2 regions of the Agreia sp. genome follow, and region 2 is predicted to be linked to the other one. Evidence: riboswitches for the same ligand, from Rfam matches in the RefSeq annotation. Region 2 holds a riboswitch; the other holds the start of a gene.
The links. Region 2 has a riboswitch for thiamine pyrophosphate ahead of thiM (hydroxyethylthiazole kinase). Riboswitches for the same ligand answer to the same signal wherever they lie in the genome.

Region 1 (10,729 bases), on a different contig from region 2:
TAGTACCGCTGGTCGTCCTCCATCAGCCGGTAGTACGCGGCGTTGTCGATTCCGCGGAACGAGATGGTCGGGCCGAGGTGGTTTCCCTCTGCCGTGTGGTTGTAGACGACGTCGAGGATGACTTCGATGCCGGCCGCGTGCAGCGACTTGACCATGCCCTTGAACTCTTGAACCTGCTGGCCGCGCTCGCCGGCCGACGAGTAGCTCGACTGGGGGGCGAAGAAGCCGATGGTGTTGTAGCCCCAGTAGTTCGACAGTCCCTTGTCGAGCAGGGTGCTGTCCTGCACGAACTGGTGCACGGGCATCAGCTCGATGGCGGTGATGCCGAGTTTCTTGAGGTGCTCGATCACTGACGGATGCGCGACGCCCGCGTACGTGCCGCGTTGCTCGCGGGGCACGTCGGGGTGCAGCTGGGTGAGTCCTTTGACGTGCGCCTCGTAGATCACCGTCTCGCTGTAGGGGATGCCGAGGATGCGGTCGCCCGACCAGTCGAAGAACGGGTTGATGACGACGCCGGTCATCATGTGCTTGGCGGAGTCGTCGTCGTTGCGGGAGTCCGGGTCGCCGAAGTTGTAGGAGAAGAGCGACTGGTCCCAGTCGATGGTTCCGCTCGTGGCCTTGGCGTAGGGGTCGAGCAGCAGCTTGTTCGGGTTGAAGCGGCATCCGTTCTCGGGGTCGTACGCCCCGTAGACACGGTAGCCGTAGCGCTGACCGGGCTGCACCTGGGGAAGGTAGCAGTGCCAGACGTACGCGTCGACCTCGGTCAGTTCGATGCGCGTCTCGGCGCCTTTCTCTCCGAAGAGGCAGAGCACGACGCGCTCCGCAGCTTCGCTGAAGAGGGCGAAGTTCGTGCCGCTTCCGTCGAAGGTCGCGCCGAGGGGGTAGGCCGATCCGGGCCAGCTTTCCATAAAAATCTCCTGATGAAGTCGTGAGTCGGGTCGAACGCCGCGTGTATGCGGCCGGGTCAGTCGAGCTGGGGCATGACCTCGGCTGCGATCAGCTCGAGGTGGTCGAGGTCGTGGATGTCGAGGATCTGCAGGTAGAGGCGTTCGACTCCGTCGTCGCGCAGCGCTCCGATACGGTCGACGACCTCGGCGGGAGAGCCGGCGAGGCCGTGCTCCCGGATCTCGCCCGGTTCGCGACCGATGGCCGCCGCCCGTCGTTCGAACTCGGACGCGCTCGATCCGACGGCCGCGACGAGGGCCGCCGAATACACCAGTTCCGACGGATCGCGCCCGATCGTCTCGCATGCCTGGTGTACGCCCGCGAATCGCAGGGGAATGTCGGCGAGCTCGGCGAACGGCACGTTGAACTCGGTGGCGAACCGCGCTGCGATCTTCGGCGTGCGCGTGGGCCCGCTGCCGCCGACGATCACAGGAACCGGGTGCTGTACGGGTTTCGGAAGGGCGGGGGAGTCGACGAGGGTGTAGTGCTCACCCTCGAATGAGTAGGTCTCGCCCAGAGGAGTTCCCCACATGCCCGTGATGATCTCGAGCTGCTCCTCGAGCAGGCCGAAGCGCCTCGCGGGAAACGGGATGCCGTAGGCCAGGTGCTCCCGTTCGAACCACCCGGTGCCGAGCCCGAGTTCGACCCGGCCTCCCGACATCTGATCGACCTGGGCAACCTGGATGGCCAGGATGCCCGGGTGACGGTAGGTGACGCTCGACACGAGGGTGCCCAGCGTGATGCGCGAGGTCTCCCGGGCGAGCCCGGCCAGGGTGGTCCAGGCATCCGTCGGACCGGGAAGACCGGCCGTAGCGTCGTCACCCATGCGCAGGTAGTGGTCGGAGCGGAAGAAGGCGTCGAAGCCGAGCCTCTCTGTCGCGGATGCAATCGTCAACAGGTCGTCATAGCTGGCGCCCTGCTGCGGTTCGGTGAAAATACGTAAGTCCACCCCCCCAGCGTGTCACACACTCGACCCCTGGCGGCACGGGTGCACGCCGGGTACCGTGACCACATGACAAACATCGCCGTGAAGCTCGCAGAAACAGTTCGATCGTTCGGAGTGGGCGCCGTCTACGGCGATCCCGTCGAGATCGAGGGCCAGACCCTCGTGCCGGTCGCTATCAGCTGGTTCGGGTTCGGCGGTTCAGGATCCGACGAGGCGACCTCTGGCATCGCAGGCGGTGGCGGCGGAGGGGCGGCGATCCCCGTCGGTGCGTACGTCACCCAGGAGAACGGCCGAGTCGCCTTCGAGCCGAACCTCATCGCCCTGGTCGCCGTATCCGTTCCGGCCGTGTGGGTCACGGGCAAGGCGATCGCTCGGATCATCCGAGCACTCAAGAAGTAGCGACCGCCCTATACTGGGTGGCAACACGGGAGTCCGGTGAGCCGGGCTGAGAGGAAGGTTCTCCAACCTTCGACCGTCGAACCTGATCTGGATCATGCCAGCGCAGGGAGGACATCTCACGGTGTCGCTCACAGGGTCCTCCTGCGGCGACTCCACCCGTGCCCTGACATTCGCTTACGACGAAAGGGCACGTTCAGTGCGCACTTCACCCCTCTCCACCGAGTCCGAAACAACCACCGTCGGCACGGGCCGGCCCAATCGCTTCACCTGGCGAGTCGTCGACATCGTCATCGCCAGCGTCATCGGCGTGGCCTCGGGTCTCGTCTTCTGGCTGTGGGGCCAGGCCTACAATCCCCTGTCCGCACCACTCGAAGCCGCGCTTCCGGGGCTCCAGGCCCTTCTCGGCGGCGGATGGCTGTTTGCGGGAGTGCTCGGCGGCCTCGTCATCAGAAAGCCCGGCGCCGCGCTCTTCACCGAACTCGTCGCGGCCGTGGTCTCCGCGATCATCGGCACCCAGTGGGCCGCGCTCACCCTCGTTTCGGGGCTCGTGCAGGGCCTTGGGGCCGAGATCGTGTTCGCACTCTTCCTCTACGCGAACTGGCGTGCGTACGTCGCCGTGCTCGCCGGAATAGGAGCGGGCATCGCGCTCGCGGTCACCGACCTCGTGCTCTTTTATCCCGGGGCCAAGGTCGAGTTCGCCGTCATCTACGCCGTCTGCTCGGTGGTCTCGGGTGCGGTGCTAGCGGGTCTGCTCTCCTGGCTCGCGGCGCGAGGCCTCGCCCGCACAGGAGCCCTCAGCCGTTTCGCGTCGGGCCGCGAGGTATCGGCGCGGGTCTGAGAAGGCATCCGGAAATCACGACGATGACGCACGACCGCCTGCCCCCGGCCGCCGTCTCGGCGCGCGAGTGGGGCTGGCGGCACGCCTCGCGCAAGGCGTGGGCCGTCGAGGGACTCGACCTCGAGATCGAACCGGGGGAGCGCGTGCTGCTCCTGGGCGCGTCGGGTGCGGGCAAGAGCACCCTGATGCACGCCCTGGCCGGAGTGATCGGCGGCGACGACGAGGGCGAACAGCGAGGCGAGCTTCGCGTGGCAGGCCAGCACGCCACGAGAGCACGCGGCATCGCAGGGCTCGTTCTGCAGGATCCCGACTCGCAGGTCATCCTCGCCCGCGTCGGCGACGACGTGGCATTCGGCTGCGAGAACCTCGGCGTTCCACGCGACGAGATCTGGCGGCGCGTCGTGCAATCCCTCGACGAGGTGGGGCTCGACCTGCCGCTCGATCATCCGACCTCGGCGCTCTCGGGCGGGCAGAAACAACGGCTCGCACTCGCAGGGGTGTTGGCCATGCGACCCGGCCTGATCCTGCTCGACGAGCCCACAGCGAACCTCGATCCCGCCGGCGTCGCCGAGGTCCGTGATGCCGTGAGCCGGGTTGCGCGCTCGACCGGGGCTACCCTCGTCGTGATCGAGCACCGGGTCGAGGTGTGGCGCGACATCGTCGATCGCGTCGTGGTGCTCGCGCCAGGCGGCGGAGTGCTGGCCGACTGCGCACCGCACGCCGTGCTGAGCGCTCAGGGCGCCGAACTGAGCGCGTCGGGAGTATGGATCCCCGAGTTTCCCCCGCGGTTCGCCGAACGCCGGAGCCCCTCCTCGGGCGGGCGCCTGCTGGATGCCACGGGGCTGGCGATCGCGCGCGTGCGCGGTTCGCGCATCGCCGCCGGTCTCGACGTCTCGCTCGACGAGGGTAGGGCCGTGGCGATCGTCGGGCCCAACGGTGCCGGCAAGTCGACGCTCGCCCTGACCCTGGCCGGACTCCTGCGGCCGGAGGAAGGAGTCGTGTCTGCGACGCCCCTGCTCGCCGGTGCGCTCACGTCCACCTCGCCGATCTCCTGGCGCTCGAAAGACCTTCTGACCCGCATCGGCACGGTCTTCCAAGACCCGGAGCACCAGTTTCTCGCGACGACCGTGCGCGATGAGCTGGCCGTGGGGCCCCGGGCACTCGAACTGGGCGACCACACCGTCGAGCAGCGCGTCGATGAGCTCCTCCACCGGCTCAGGCTCGATCATCTCGCGCTCGCGAATCCTTTCACCCTGTCTGGAGGAGAGAAGCGCCGCCTCTCCGTTGCGACGGTGCTCGCCACGAAACCGAAGCTGCTCGTGCTCGACGAGCCGACTTTCGGACAGGACTCGCGAACCTGGAGCGAGCTGGTCTCGCTGCTGGCAGAACTGCTCGACGAGGGACAGTCGATTCTCGCCGTCACCCACGACGCCGACTTCGTCAGAGCCCTCGCCGACGACGAGGTGAGGCTTTCGTGAGCATCCTCACCCCGACGAAAGGCACGCAGGCGATCTATCGCATCAACCCGGTGGCCAAGCTGGCGACCGCGTTCCTCCTGGGCTTCGCGCTCATCCTCACCATCGACTGGCTGTCCGCCGCGACCGCGCTCGTGCTTGAGAGCGTGCTGCTGGCGTGGGCAGGCCTGAGCGCCCGCCAGTTCTTCCTCCGCACAATACCGGTCTGGATCGCCGCGCCCACGGCCGGGCTCACGACCCTCCTCTACGGGCAGGCGTCAGGGCAGACGCACCTCGAGTTCGGCCTCATCCACGTGACCGACGGCTCGATCTCGCTGGCGATCGCCACCGCTCTTCGTGTGCTGGCCATCGGACTTCCCGCCATCGTGTTGTTCGTGACGATCGACCCCACCGACCTGGCCGACGGACTCGCCCAGGTGTGGCATCTGCCCAGCCGCTTCGTTCTCGGAGCTCTCGCAGGACTGCGCCTGGTGGGGCTGTTCCTCGACGACTGGCGCTCGCTCGAACTCGCTCGCCGAGCCCGGGGCGTCGGCGACCGCGGGCGCATCCGACGGGTTCTCTCGCAGGCCTTCGCCCTACTCGTGCTGTCGATCAGGCGGGGCAGCAAACTCGCGACGGCGATGGAGGCCCGGGGCTTCGGGGGAGACACCCCGCGAACCTGGGCGCGCGAGTCGACATTCGGATGGCGCGAGAGCGTGCTCATCGGAATCGGCGCCGCGATCGCCGCTATCGCGATCGCCGCTGCGGTGGTCTTCGAAACCTTCAACTTCATCGTCGGATGACGACTCGGAACGTCATTCTGCTCGACGGACCGAGCGGCGCGGGCAAGAGCACTCTGGCCGACCGGATCGTCGACGGATGGCCCGGGGCGGTGTCGCCGCAGCTCGTGCGCCTCGACGACATCTACCCCGGGTGGAGCGGCCTGCGCGCCACGGGGGAGCATGTGCAGCGCTTCGTGCTCGAGCCGCTGGCTGCGGGAGAGCGCGCTCGCTGGCAGCGCTTCGACTGGAGCGCCGATGCTCCCGCCGAATGGCACGACGTCGACCCTGCGCTCCCTCTGCTCATCGAGGGCTGCGGGGTGCTCACCCGCGCCAACGCCGTGCTCGCAGACGTGCGCATCTGGCTCGACGCGCCCGACGACATCCGCAAGCGCCGCGCGTTGCAGCGCGACGGCGAGACCTACGCCCCCCATTGGGACGAGTGGCAGGAGCATTGGCGCGCATTCGTCGAGCGCGAGGATCCGGAGGCATCCGCCGACCTCAGGCTCGACGGGTCTTAGCAGAAAACAGACCGGGCCTGAGGCTGGGAGCTGAACGCAGGTCGACGGTTTACGGTGGAGCCATGACTGAGAAAACCTACACAGCCCTGTACCTCGACGGACCCCTCGAAGGGCAGACCGAGGATCGCGCGTTCATCGGCGGTGAGTTCGACTCCCGCTTTCCCGCGCTCGGCGCAGTCGGTGGCCTCGAGTCGACGTTCTGGTACGAGGCGGGCGACACGGAGGAGGTCGACGGACACCTCACCGTGAAGTACTCCTTCGATGCCGCCGATTCCGACCCCACGGTTCGCACGGGCGACATCGGCGACGACCACTAGGTCGGCACGACCCTCGCCGCTCTACTCGGAGTCGGTTCGGGATCTGACGAAGGCGTCGATCACGGGAGCCGGGTGCGTCATGCGCCAGACCGGTCCCGGATCGGCGACTCGTCTGTCAAGTTCGAGCAGAACCGTGACGTCTCCCGTCGGGGTGTGGAACGTCACCTGGCCGACCCGCGTACCCTTCGCGGCCGTGGTCACGTCGGTCGCCGTGACCGTCTTCGTCACCGGCGTCGTGAGCCAGATCAGTTCTGACTTCGTTGCCACGGCCACCCCGTGCGCCTCGTCGCCCCAGGGCGTCGTGTAGGTGACGACTTCGTCGCCCTGCGACACCAGCACCGTCTCGGTGAGCGTGGCGGCCGCCGACGCGATGAGCGTCGTCAGGTCGCCATCCAGAGTCTCGTAATCGGGCTCGCGCAGAAACGCGCCGTAGAGCGGCACGGCGTCGTCTCCTGTGCCCACCTCCAGTCGAAAGAGAAAGCACAGCCCCGCGGCGTCGGTGAAGCTGCGCGAGAGTCCGGTGATCGCCTCGTCGACGCGGTAGGCCGCCACGTTGTCGACCCTGCGGTTGCCCGCGACGACGACGTTGTCGAGGCTCATGATGTCGGCGAGCACCGGGTCGTCGAAAGCGCGTGCGGCCAGGGCGGCGAGTTCGGATGCCGTGCCCTGCGATCCCTCCGCCAGCCCGGTCGCGTCGACCACGGTCGTGCCGGCGTAGCCGCTCTCGGCCAGCCACGCGTTGGCCGCGACGACATAGTCGTCGACCGATCCGAAGGCCCAGCGGGCCAGCGCGTCGGCGTGGGTGTTGCTCGAGCCGAGCAGCATCGCCTGCAGGTACTGCTGCTCGGTCCAGGTCTCTCCGGCGATGAGCGAGATCGAGCGGGCTGACTCGGAAATGTACGTCACGAAGCCTGCGTAGTCTTCCGCCGAGACGACGATCGACGGCCCTGGCTTTCCCGGCTCGATCGGCTTCGCATCCAGAACGACCAGCGCGGTGATGACCTTCGTCACGCCGCCCAGGGGCACGGGGGCGGTGTCGCCGCCCGAAGCGAAGATCGTGCCGTCATCGGTGGCGATCGCGCTCGCACCGGTCTGCGGCACCGTCGGAGCGCCCATGGTCGGGAGGATGTCTGAAGGCTCGTCGATCACGGCGTCGGTGCTGGGCAGGGGACCGACGAGCGTGGCCGGACCGTACAGTCCAAGGCCGAGGATGACGACGGCGACGACCATGATTCCGAGTGCGCGGCCGAGTCTGGATTGGGGTGATCGAGCCATCCGCCAAGGCTAACCGGCCCGGCGAGGATTGCCGGTCAGCCCCAGCCGAGTTCGTGGAGTCGGCTGTCGTCGATGCCGTAGAAGTGCGCGATCTCGTGCACGAGGGTGACGTGGATCTGATCTTTCAACTCGTCGAGGTCGTCGACGAGTTCGAGAAGCGGCTCGCGGTAGAGCACGATGCGGTCGGGCATCTCTCCGAAGCCATACTGCCCGCGCTCGGTGAGCGCCACGCCGTCGTAGAGCCCGAGCAGGTCGAGCGATCCGTCTTCGGGCCGGTCTTCGACGACGAAGACCACGTTGTCGAGTCCGTCGATCATGTCGTCGGGCAGCAGATCGAGTTCGGCCACGACGAGTGCCTCGAACTGCTCGGCATCGATGTCGTGCACGCGGGGGCTCCTCTTCAGGCTGTGAGCGTTGCGGCGATGCGAAAAGGCCCGGGTCTGATCGACCCGGGCCTCTTGCGCGTGGGGTGAATAACGGGGCTCGAACCCGCGACATCCGGCTCCACAAGCCAGCGCTCTACCAACTGAGCTATATCCACCATGTGCCACCCGAGAACTTCTCATCGAAGCGACAGAAGAAGACTCTACTACAGACCGGCGGCGAACTCGCGCACAATCGTCAAGGAGAGCTCTTTCAGATCGTCGGTCGCAGGTCCGGGCTCGGCAACGAACGCGCCCTTGCGGTAGTAGCCGAGTTCACGAATCGACTCGAGAATGTCGGCGAGCGCCCGGTGACCGCCGTCTTTCTTCGGCGCGTTGTAGTACACCCGGGGAAACCATCGGTGCACGAGCTCTTTGATGCTCGACACGTCGACGCTGCGGTAGTGGAGGTGACCGTCGACCCGCGGCATGTACTTCGCCAGGAACGCGCGGTCGGTGCCGATGGTGTTGCCGGCGAGCGGCGCCTGCTGGCCCGTGGGAACGTACTTGAGGATGTACTCGAGAACCTGGAACTCCGCCTCAGCAAGGCTCACCCCGTCGGGAATCTCCTGGTCGAGGCCGCTGGAGGCGTGCATATCGCGCACGAAGTCGTTCATGTTCTGCAGTGCGGAATCGTCGGGCTTGATCACGATGGCGAATCCGGGGTCGATGATGTTGAGGTCGAAGTCCGTGATGACGACAGCGACCTCGACGAGCTCATCGACGCTGAGATCGAGTCCCGTCATTTCGCAGTCGATCCAGACGAGACGATCCGTGAGTGAAGCCATATGCGCATCATATCCGTGTGCATGAATTGTCGAATTGCCTCGACGGTCGCCGGGGCCCGACGCGCTATCGTAGAAGCGGCCCGTCGTGCCGGGCACACGCCTCCGTAGCTCAGTGGATAGAGCAAGAGCCTTCTAATCTCTTGGTCGTAGGTTCGATTCCTACCGGGGGCACCATTCCAGAACAGGCCACTCGCCCAATAGTTGTTGCTTCAACTTTTCCCAGTTTTTCCACAGTTCCTGCATAGGCCGCGCATGCGTGGCGCCCCTAGGGTCGAAGACGTCCGATCGTGCCGTGTACATCCCTACTGATGGAGAGAATATGATCACCCGCCACCAGAAAACCGCCGTCACAGCCCTCGCCGGGCTCTCACTCCTCGGCGTGGTCACCGGCTGCAGTACCGAGCCGGACATTGCCGACGTCACCAGCACGCCGGCAGCCACTCTTCAGAGCACGGCCGAGGCCAGCGACGATACGACAGAATCCACCGAGGCTGCCGCTGCATCCTCGGCCTACGCCGACGGCGAGTACTCGGCCGAGGGCGAATACACCTCGCCGGGAGGCAAAGAGACCATCGGGGTCTCGCTGACCCTGACGGGAGACGTCATCACCGCGGTGACGGTCACCCCCGAATCGACGAACCCCAACGGCAAGAAATATCAGGGAGAATTCGCCGACGGCATCGCCGCGGTGGTCGTGGGCAAGAGCATCGACGACCTCGAGGTATCGAAGGTCGCCGGGTCGTCCCTGACGAGCGGCGGCTTCACCGACGCCGTCGACCAGATCAAGGCCGATGCCGCCGTCTAGTCTCCGTTTCACGGGAATCGGCACGGCCTGGCAGGTCGATACCGACGACGACCTCCCCGAGGCCGTGGTCGATCGGATTCGGGTTCGTGTCGAGGACTTCGACCGCGCGTACTCCCGCTTCCGAACGGATTCGCTGGTCACCTCGCTCGCCTCGACACCCGGCACGCTCCGCTTTCCCCCCGACGCGGCAGATCTCTTCGACCTCTACGACGTGCTCGACGAGGTCAGCGGCGGAGCCGTCACTCCGCTCATCGGCCGTTCCCTCGAGCATCTCGGCTACGACCGCGACTACAGCCTTGCCGCCCATCCGGGTCTGCTCGTGCCGGCACGATGGGGGGATGCCGTGAGTCGCAGCGGCTCCACGGTGACGACGACGGCGCCGACCGTCATCGATGTGGGCGCCGCCGGAAAGGGATATCTCATCGACCTCGTCGCGGAGGTGCTCCTCGAATCCGCAATCGAGCAGTTCGTCATCGACGCGAGCGGCGATCTCGTCACCCGTGGCCAGCCACTGAGAGTCGGCCTCGAGCATCCATTCGACCCGAGCAAGGCGATCGGCATCGTGACGATCGAGAACGAGTCGCTGTGCGCATCCGGATCGAATCGACGCGTCTGGGGCGAAGGCCTGCACCACATCCTCGACGGGCGAACGGGCGCGCCGACCTCGGGGATCATCGCGACCTGGGTGATTGCAGCGAACGGGCTCCTGGCCGACGGCCTGGCCACCGCACTCTTCTTCGTGTCGCCCGCACGACTCGCCGAACGATTCGAGTTCGACTGGGTGCGCATGCACTCCACTGGAATCGCCGAACGATCCCGCACGCTGCGGGGAGAGGTCTTCTCGTGATGGCTCGACTCGGTGCCCTGCTGGGCACGGTTCAGATGTATCGACTCGTCAGTGTCGTGCTGGTCGCCATTGTGCTCGTGGCACTGACAGAGAGCCTCGTCGGGCTTCTCGGATTCGAGCCCCTCGAGCTTGTGGCGACGCTCGGCACCGTGTTGCTCGCGTGCATCGTCGCCAACCGGGTCATGGCGCTGCTCTTTCGGGTGCGGCCGCACACCGAGTCGTCCGTGATCACTGCTCTCCTGCTGTTCTTCCTGTTCTTTCCGACGACGGATGGCGAGGAGCTGCTGTCGGTGGCGCTCGCGGCCGCGATCGCCGTGGCCTCGAAATACGTGCTCGCCTGGCGGGGTCGGCACATCGTCAACCCGGCCGCCATCGGCGCCGTGATAATCACGC
Region 2 (8,125 bases):
CTGTCGGCGGGCCGGATCGTTCTGGATGGCCACGATCTCCGCATCCAGAACCGACGCTGGATCGCACGCCGGGTGGCAGAGGTCGGGCAGCGCAGCGAACCCGATGCCTCGTTGCGCATCGTCGACGAGGTCTCGCTCGGCGGGATCGCCGAGAACGGCGTTCTGCGCTCTGGCGGGGCCGCGTTCGATCACCGCGTGGCCGACGCCCTTGACGCGGTCGACCTGTCGCACCGGGCCTTCGATCGGCTCTCGACACTCTCGGGCGGCGAGTTGCAGCGCGTCGCCCTCGCCCGAGCGCTCGCCCAGGGCGCGAGTCACGTTCTGCTCGACGAGCCCACCAACCACCTCGACATCAGGCACCGGCTCGAGATCATCTCGCTGCTGCGACGAATCGCCCCGACCGTCGTGGTCGTGCTGCACGATCTCGAACTCGCCGCCCAGGTCTGCGACCGCGTCGTCGTTCTGCAGCGCGGAGTCGTCGTCGGTGCCGGCCGCCCCTCCGAGGTGTTTCAGCCTCGGCTGCTCGATGCCGTCTACGACGTGACGACCCGGGTCACAGCGACACCGGATGGGCTGACGCGCCTCTTCTTCTCTCTTCCCTCTACTCCTCCCGCCCTCTGCCCCGCTCCCCGAACAAAGGAATCCGCATGACAGAACTCAGCTCGACAGAAACTAGCCCCCTCGACACCGCCCGCAGCCTCGCCGCTCGATGGGATGCTCAGCAGACCGGCTACATCCGGCACCGGGCGCAGCGCTTCGACACCATCGCCCGGGTCGTCGCCGGCGTCTGCGTCGACGTCGCCGAGCCGCGCATCCTCGACCTCGCCGGAGGCACTGGCGCACTGGCCCTGCACGTGCTCCGTCACGTTCCGAAAGCGCGCGCCGTCGTGGCAGACAAAGACCCCGCGCTGCTGGCGATCGCCGACGACCTCGCGGCAGACGACCCTCGCCTGCAGACCGCCGACGTCGACCTCGCGCGCGCCGACTGGTCGGAGCATCCGGCGATCGCGTCGGCCCCGTTCGACGCCATCGTCTCGTCGACGGCCCTGCACTGGCTTCAGCCCGGCGACCTCGTCGACGTGTATCGCACGCTGCCGGGTCTGCTGCGACCGGGCGGCATCCTGCTGAACGGCGACCACCTCTCGTACAGCGCCCAGCACGAGGGCACCCTCGCGCGCATCGCGCTGGCGGATGACGCGGCGATGCAGGCCCAGACCTTCGCAGGCGACACCGACACGTGGGACGAATGGTGGCAGGCCGTCGCCGACGTTCCGCGCTATGCGGCCGCGCTGCAACGGCGAAGCGAGGTCTGGGGCGCCGAACTGCACGTGGCGCCGCCGAAGGTCACGCTCGGCTTTCATCTCGAGAGCCTGCAGAGCGCCGGCTTCGTCGAGACCGGAACGGTCTGGCAGTACCTCGACGACCACGTGGTCTACGGGGTGACCGCACCGCGCTGAGCCTGAGCGTGAGCCTGAGCCTGCTGCAGCGTCGTTCGGTTGCGGCGGAAGCATCGCGATGCCACCGGCGGGATAGGACATCAGATGGGCATGGTGTTCTGCGCGATCGTGAGGTCATAGCGCCGGATCAGAAAGTCTGAGCCGGTGTGCTCGAGCCGCCAGGTGGCATGGAGCACTCGATTGAATGGCCGGCCGGTCGATGTGTTCGGCTCGTCGAGCCACTTCCCGACATGACGGAAGAAGAACTCGAGCGTCCAGCCAGTTCGGTGATTGCCGGCGATGTCGATCTCGATGATGCTGTGAAAGTCCCAGGGGATGTGACGCAGCGCGTCGGCGTACCAATCGCGGAACGACGCGTGATCGTGAGCCAGCGCGTCGCCGTCGAGGGTGAACGTCATGTCGCCGTCGTCGAGGTGAGTCGTGAAGAACTCCGCCTCAGCAGCGTGGTCGAACGCGGCGAACCAGGCGTGAACGAACGACCGCACATCGTTGTGATTCGGGGCCTTCAGCTCGGCTGGCTCATAGCGCAGCACCTCTGCCTCGGCGGCCGTGAACTCGGCCTCACCGGCGGCAGAGGATGACCCCTGCCTCTGGTCCTGCCTATCGGAAGTCGAGGCGGCGGTGCCGGCTCCGGCAGCGAGTTGCCGCTCGATCGCCTGGAAGTCGAGCAAGTACCACATCTGCTCGACGCGGCCCTCGCGGAATCGATACACTCCGAACTCCGTGAACTCCACTCGTGATCCCGTCGGCTGCAGCCCGAGCCATTCCTTCACGGGCGTGCCGGTGTCGCGGAGACGAACGGAGACGCGGTCGCCCTCGACGACGATGTCCTCGAGGTTCCAGGCGAACTCGTCGACGGCATCCAGGTGTGCCTTGATCTCGGCGGTGTAGTCGTCGCGAGAGATGACCTCGCCGTTGAAGGTCAGCGTCTCGTGAGCGAACTCGCTCATACGCTCGAACTCGCGGGCGTTGAGGGCAGCCAGGTAGCGCGCGTAGATGGCGCGGAGGTCGATGTCGGTCATGATCTTTCCTGTCTTTAATAGGGGCTGATTGCTGTATGAACTAGATCGCGTGAAGGATGCGCACTCGTCGTTCGAGTGTCGCCGCTCGCACGCGGCTGGTCGGCGCGAACTGGTCCCAACCGTGCGTCAGGCCGGGAAGAACCTGAAGTTCGGCGTCGACGCCCGCCGCCCACAGAGATGAGGCATACCGCACCGTTTCGTCACGAAACAGATCCAGTGCACCGACTTCGAGATAGGCCGGAGCCAGGCCGGAGAAGTCGTCGAGGCGAGCGGGTGCGATCACGGCGGGCACGCCGTCGGTTCCCCGGCGGTCACCGAGCACGGCGTTCCAGCCGACGCGGTTGTCGTTGGCGGACCAGGTCAGGAATGGCGCTGTGTGCGGGTCGGACGTCACTGTTCGGTCGTCCAACATCGGGTAGATGAGGATTTGCCGCGCAACCGGCAAGCCCGCATCCCGGGCGCGAATGGCGCTGACGGCGGCGAGCCCCGCGCCCGCGCTCTCGCCCATCACCGCGATCCGTTCCGGGTCGACGCCGAGCTGAGCGGCGTGATCGTGCAACCAGCGGGTACCGGCAAAAACGTCCTGTCCTGGCAGCTCGCCGGAAGCCTCCGGCCCCCGCCGGTAATCGACCGAGAGAAACGGAACACCGGATCGGGCCACGTACTCACGCACGTAGGGTGCGAAGAGCGCAACCGAACCCGCGATCATCCCACCCCCGTGGGCGTGCACCACCGCCGCCGTTCGATGCGAGCTGTCTACGGCCCGAGGTGAGAACCAGTGGAGCGCAACGCTGGCCCCGTCGACCGACGAAGCCTCGTAAATTCGTTCGTCCAGTTCTGGTCGCTCCAGAGCCCGGGTGAGCGTCGGGTACATCTCATCTGTCGCTTGGCGAATCTCCTGCCACGTTCTGGTACCTGCGGGCTCGTCGTCCTGGGTCAGTTCAGACAGGGCAGCCCCCAGCTCGACATCCATTTTCATCGTCACTACAACTCCATCCGTCGTTCTTTGCGGTTCACGCTACGATCTAGACCACTCTCTAGGTCAAGTAGATGGTGGTGCGGAATGGCGAAAGAGTTTCTCATCGGCGAGGTGAGTGAAGAGACGGGTCTTGGCGTGCATACGCTGCGCTTCTACGAGCGAGAAGGTCTGCTTCCTGGAAGGGTCGAGCGCGACGGGAGTGGCCGACGCGTGTACACCGAGGTCGACGTGGAGTGGCTTCGAATGTGCATGCGGTTCCGTTCGATCGGGATGCCGGTGGGAGACGTCCGTCACTACGCCGAGCTCGTCGCCGCCGGACCCGGAAACGAGCGCGAGCGCATGGAACTGCTGCGTGCCCACGAAGCGCGCGTGCGCCAGGAGCTGGCAGGCCTGGTCGAAAACCTCAGTGTCATCGAGGCGAAGGCGCGGCTCTACGCCGAATACCTCGAGGCAGGGAAAGCCGGTCGCTTGTGGACCGGAGAGGCACCCACCTGCCTTGCCGTTGAGGCAGCAGTCGGGGCAACGCCGTGGCAGATTCGTTCTCAGCCCAATTGAAGACCGAGATGTTCCATCTCCACGCCTTCCCGATCTCCTTCTCCTAGTCTGAGCACATGACTGCACGCGATCAGTACACCTTCGGAAATCCGGTCACCCAGTACAAGCGAGTGGAACCTCCTGTTCAGCATCAGCCCGAGCCCGGCGTGCAGGCGCAGATGACGCCGGTTCCCGACCTCGGCGAGTCGACCTACCGCGGCACCGGGCGGCTCGCCGGGCGCAAGGCGCTGATCACGGGCGGGGACTCGGGCATCGGGGGCGCCGTCGCCATCGCGTTCGCGCGCGAGGGCGCCGACGTCGTGATCGTGCACCTGCCCGCCGAGCACGAAGACGCCGATCGCATCCTGGGCCTGATCGACGAGGCCGGCACCACAGGGCACGCGATCGCCGCAGACATCACCGAAGCGAGCACGTGCCGCGACATCATCGCCGAGGCCGTCGAGGTGCTGGGCGGGCTCGACATCCTCGTCAACAACGCCGGCAAGCAGATCGCCGTCGACCGGCTCGAAGACCTCACCGACGAGCAGTTCGAGCAGACCTTCCGCACGAACGTCTTCGCGAACTTCTGGCTCACCAAAGCCGCGCTCCCCCACCTGACCGCCGGCGCCACCATCATCAACACGGCATCACTCGAGGCCTACCAGCCCGCGCCCGATCGCCTCGACTACGCATCGACCAAGGCGGCGATCAACAACTTCTCGAAAGGTCTGGCGCAGCAGCTGGCCCCGCGCGGCATCCGGGTCAACGTCGTGGCGCCGGGGCCGGTGTGGACCGCGCTGCAGGTGTCGGGCGGCGTCTCCGACGAGCAGCTGAAGGCCTTCGACGACGAGAGCACCTATCAGCGCGCCGGCCAGCCGGCCGAGCTCGCGCCCGCCTACGTGTTCCTGGCCTCTGCGGAGTCGAGCTACGTGTCAGGCGAGACGCTCAACGTAAACGGAGGCATGGTCACTCCGTGACCGTGCCGTCGGCGAAGCCGGCGGGCGCTTGCTAGGCTGGCGCTCATTACGTGACACGGGGTGCCCATCCGGGCTGAGAACAAACCCGTCGAACCTGATCTAGTTCGTACTAGCGAAGGGATGTCGCGCTCATGCGCACGTCAGAACCATTTATCGAATCCACCATCGATGCCCTGAACCGGGTGCGGCAGACCAGTCCGCTCGTGCAGTGCATCACCAACAGCGTGGTCGTGAACTTCACGGCGAACGCGCTCCTCGCGGTGGGAGCCGCGCCCGCGATGGTCGACATCGTCGGCGAGGCCGAGCCGTTCGCGACCATCGCATCCGGCCTGCTGGTCAACCTGGGCACCCCCACACCCGAACAGCGGGCGGCGATGATCGAGGCCCAGGCCGGGGCAGCGGCAGGCGCCACGCCCTGGGTGCTCGATCCGGTGGCGATCGGATCCCTGCCCGTGCGAACTCCCCTCGCCCATCGGCTGCGCGACCTGCGTCCGTCGGTTGTTCGTGGCAACGCGTCTGAGATCATCGCCCTCTCGGGCACGGGTGCCGGCGGGCGTGGGGTTGATGCCCTCGATTCCGTCGAGGCCTCCCTGCCCGCCGCCCGCTCGCTCGCCGAATCGACCGGCGGCGTCGTCGCGGTCTCGGGCCCCGTCGACCTACTGACCGACGGCATCCGGGTCGTGCGCATCGCCACCGGCGACCCGCTGCTGACCCGCATCACGGGTGGCGGATGCGCGCTCGGGGCCGTGATGGCCGCGTTCCTCGCGGTCGATGACGACCACCTGGCCGCCACCGTCGCTGCAGTGACCGTCTATACGATCGCCGCCGAGCTGGCCGCGGTCGAATCGGCCGGTCCTGGCAGCTTCGGGGCCGCCTTCCTCGACGCCCTCGCCGCGATAGACGGCGCCGACATCGCCACGCGGGCGAGAATCTCATGACGCTCGACCTGTCGATCTATCTCGTGACCGACACGGCCCTCGCCGCCGCCGCCGGGCATACGGTTCTCTCGGTCGCGCGCGAGGCCGTCGCCGGCGGGGCGACCGCCGTGCAGTTGCGCGAAAAGAATTCGACGGCTCGTGACTTTCTCGACCTCGTGTGCCGGGTCGTCGACGCCCTGCCCGCGGCCGTGACGGTGATCGTCAACGACCGGGTGGATGTCTTTCTCGCCGCCCGCAGGCTCGGCGCGCGGGTGGGCGGCGTGCATCTCGGACAGTCCGACCTGCCACCCGCGCTGGTGCGAGAACTGATCGGACCCGCTGCGGTGATCGGGCTCAGCGCGTCGACGCTCGCTCAGCTGCGCGACGCAGAGAACGACCCCGGAGCGGTCGACTACGTCGGCATCGGGGCGCTGCACTCGACCACGACCAAGACCGACGCGCCGCCGCCGCTGGGTCTCGCCGCCTTCGCGGCTCTGGCCGCATCCACCCACCTGCCGGCCGTCGCCATCGGCGGCATCGGCAGGGCAGACATCGCGCCACTGCGCCGGTCGGGCGCCGCCGGGGCCGCCGTGGTCTCGGCGATCTGCTCGGCGACGAGCCCGCGCGCTGCGGCGCGAGATCTGGCGACCGAATGGCGGAACGCGTGATGAACGACGCAGTGAACGAGATCGAAGGCCGTGCGGTTCCGCGCGTGCTGAGCATCGCCGGCACCGACCCCACCGGCGGTGCCGGAGTGCAGGCCGACCTCAAGAGCATCGCGGCGAACGGCGGCTACGGCATGGCGGTCGTCACGGCCCTCGTCGCGCAGAACACCCGCGGCGTGCGTTCGGTGCATGTGCCTCCCGTCGCCTTTCTCAGCGAGCAGCTCGATGCCGTGAGCGACGACGTGGCGATCGACGCGGTGAAGATCGGGATGCTCGCCGACGTGCAGGTCATCAGCGCCGTGCGCGAGTGGCTCGAACGCGTGCGGCCTCCCGTCGTGGTGCTCGACCCCGTGATGGTGGCGACCAGCGGCGACAGGCTTCTGCAGGCCGATGCGGAGGGTGCGCTGCGCGAACTCGCCCGCCTCGCGCACGTCGTCACCCCGAACATCCCCGAGCTGGCGATTCTCGCAGACGAGCCGCAGGCCACTACCTGGAACGAGACGCTCGCGCAGGCGGCGAGGGTGTCGGCCCGGCTCGACGTGCTCGTGCTGGCGACGGGCGGCCACCTCGACCACGCCACGTCGCCCGACGCTCTGGTCGATGCGCGAGGCTCCGAGGTGCGCACCACTCTCTTCGACGCTCCCCGAATCGCGACGACCAACACGCACGGCACCGGATGCTCGCTCTCCTCCGCCCTCGCAACCCGGCTCGTCTCGTCGCCCGACGCCGCTCATGCGGTCGGCGAGGTGAAGCGCTGGCTCAGCGAGAGCATCCGGGGCGGTGCGCAACTCGAGGTCGGCCACGGCAACGGACCCATCAGCCACTTCGCCGGCATGTGGCAGCGGGCGGGGCTGCTGACGCGGCCGACCCCGGGCGAGCTCCGAGCAGAGTGGTGGGAGGGCATCCGGGCCGTGCGCGAGCAGATCGACGCGCTGCCCTTCGTGTCCGGCCTCGGCGACGGCACGCTCGATGACCGCGCGTTCCGCGGGTACCTCGCCCAGGATGCGCTCTACCTGCGCGACTACGCACGCGCCCTGGCGACCGCGAGCGCGCTGGCGCCCACCGTCGCCGAGCAGGCGTTCTGGGCGGCCGCCGCCGAGGCATCGATCACGGCTGAGCTCGAGCTGCACAATTCGTGGCTCGCAGACGGCGCGTTCGCCGATGTGCGTGCCGACGATGCGACGACCGCCTATCTGAACCACCTGCTCGCCCGGTGCGCCGAGGGCCGGTACGACACTCTCATCGCCGCGCTGCTGCCGTGCTTCTGGCTGTACCACGACGTCGGCGTGCGGCTGCTGCCCCTCTCGCACGACGCGCATCCATACCGATCGTGGATCGACACCTACTCCGACGAGGGCATCGCGTTGTCGACCGAGACCGCGGTCTCGTTCGTGATGGATGCCGCCGCTCGCGCCGACGACGCGGGTCGCGCGGCCATGCGGGATGCGTTCACCCGGTCTGCCGAGCACGAGCTCGCGTTCTTTGCGGCGCCTGCCACCACGCAGACCGCCGAGTAGTTTCAAGGGTGACGCGCCGGCATAGACCCGGGGCACCACGCCTGCGACCGATAATTG

Region 1: linked by a shared signal. The riboswitch ahead of ACE5CZ_RS07200 (ECF transporter S component) and the one ahead of thiM (hydroxyethylthiazole kinase) in region 2 are both predicted to bind thiamine pyrophosphate.

What each region holds. Positions count from the first base shown of each region.
Region 1 covers NZ_CAXVWM010000089.1:443-11,171, forward strand. Annotated here, with positions in the region: partial or broken gene glgX (glycogen debranching protein GlgX) at 1-908, opposite strand, end outside; gene ACE5CZ_RS07190 (LLM class F420-dependent oxidoreductase) at 965-1,894, opposite strand; gene ACE5CZ_RS07195 (hypothetical protein) at 1,958-2,290, shown strand; TPP riboswitch at 2,315-2,417, shown strand; gene ACE5CZ_RS07200 (ECF transporter S component) at 2,487-3,128, shown strand; gene ACE5CZ_RS07205 (ABC transporter ATP-binding protein) at 3,152-4,606, shown strand; gene ACE5CZ_RS07210 (energy-coupling factor transporter transmembrane component T family protein) at 4,603-5,385, shown strand; gene ACE5CZ_RS07215 (ATP-binding protein) at 5,382-5,882, shown strand; gene ACE5CZ_RS07220 (hypothetical protein) at 5,945-6,199, shown strand; gene ACE5CZ_RS07225 (D-alanyl-D-alanine carboxypeptidase family protein) at 6,221-7,474, opposite strand; gene ACE5CZ_RS07230 (metallopeptidase family protein) at 7,510-7,860, opposite strand; tRNA gene ACE5CZ_RS07235 (tRNA-His) at 7,940-8,015, opposite strand; gene orn (oligoribonuclease) at 8,064-8,684, opposite strand; tRNA gene ACE5CZ_RS07245 (tRNA-Arg) at 8,783-8,858, shown strand; gene ACE5CZ_RS07250 (hypothetical protein) at 9,004-9,489, shown strand; gene ACE5CZ_RS07255 (FAD:protein FMN transferase) at 9,476-10,336, shown strand; gene ACE5CZ_RS07260 (FAD-dependent oxidoreductase) at 10,336-10,729, shown strand, end outside.
Region 2 covers NZ_CAXVWM010000170.1:46-8,170, reverse strand. Annotated here, with positions in the region: gene ACE5CZ_RS12345 (ABC transporter ATP-binding protein) at 1-651, shown strand, start outside; gene ACE5CZ_RS12340 (class I SAM-dependent methyltransferase) at 648-1,457, shown strand; gene ACE5CZ_RS12335 (ester cyclase) at 1,538-2,479, opposite strand; gene ACE5CZ_RS12330 (alpha/beta hydrolase) at 2,520-3,458, opposite strand; gene ACE5CZ_RS12325 (MerR family transcriptional regulator) at 3,543-4,013, shown strand; gene ACE5CZ_RS12320 (SDR family oxidoreductase) at 4,070-4,969, shown strand; TPP riboswitch at 5,016-5,107, shown strand; gene thiM (hydroxyethylthiazole kinase) at 5,101-5,907, shown strand; gene thiE (thiamine phosphate synthase) at 5,904-6,554, shown strand; gene ACE5CZ_RS12305 (bifunctional hydroxymethylpyrimidine kinase/phosphomethylpyrimidine kinase) at 6,554-8,068, shown strand.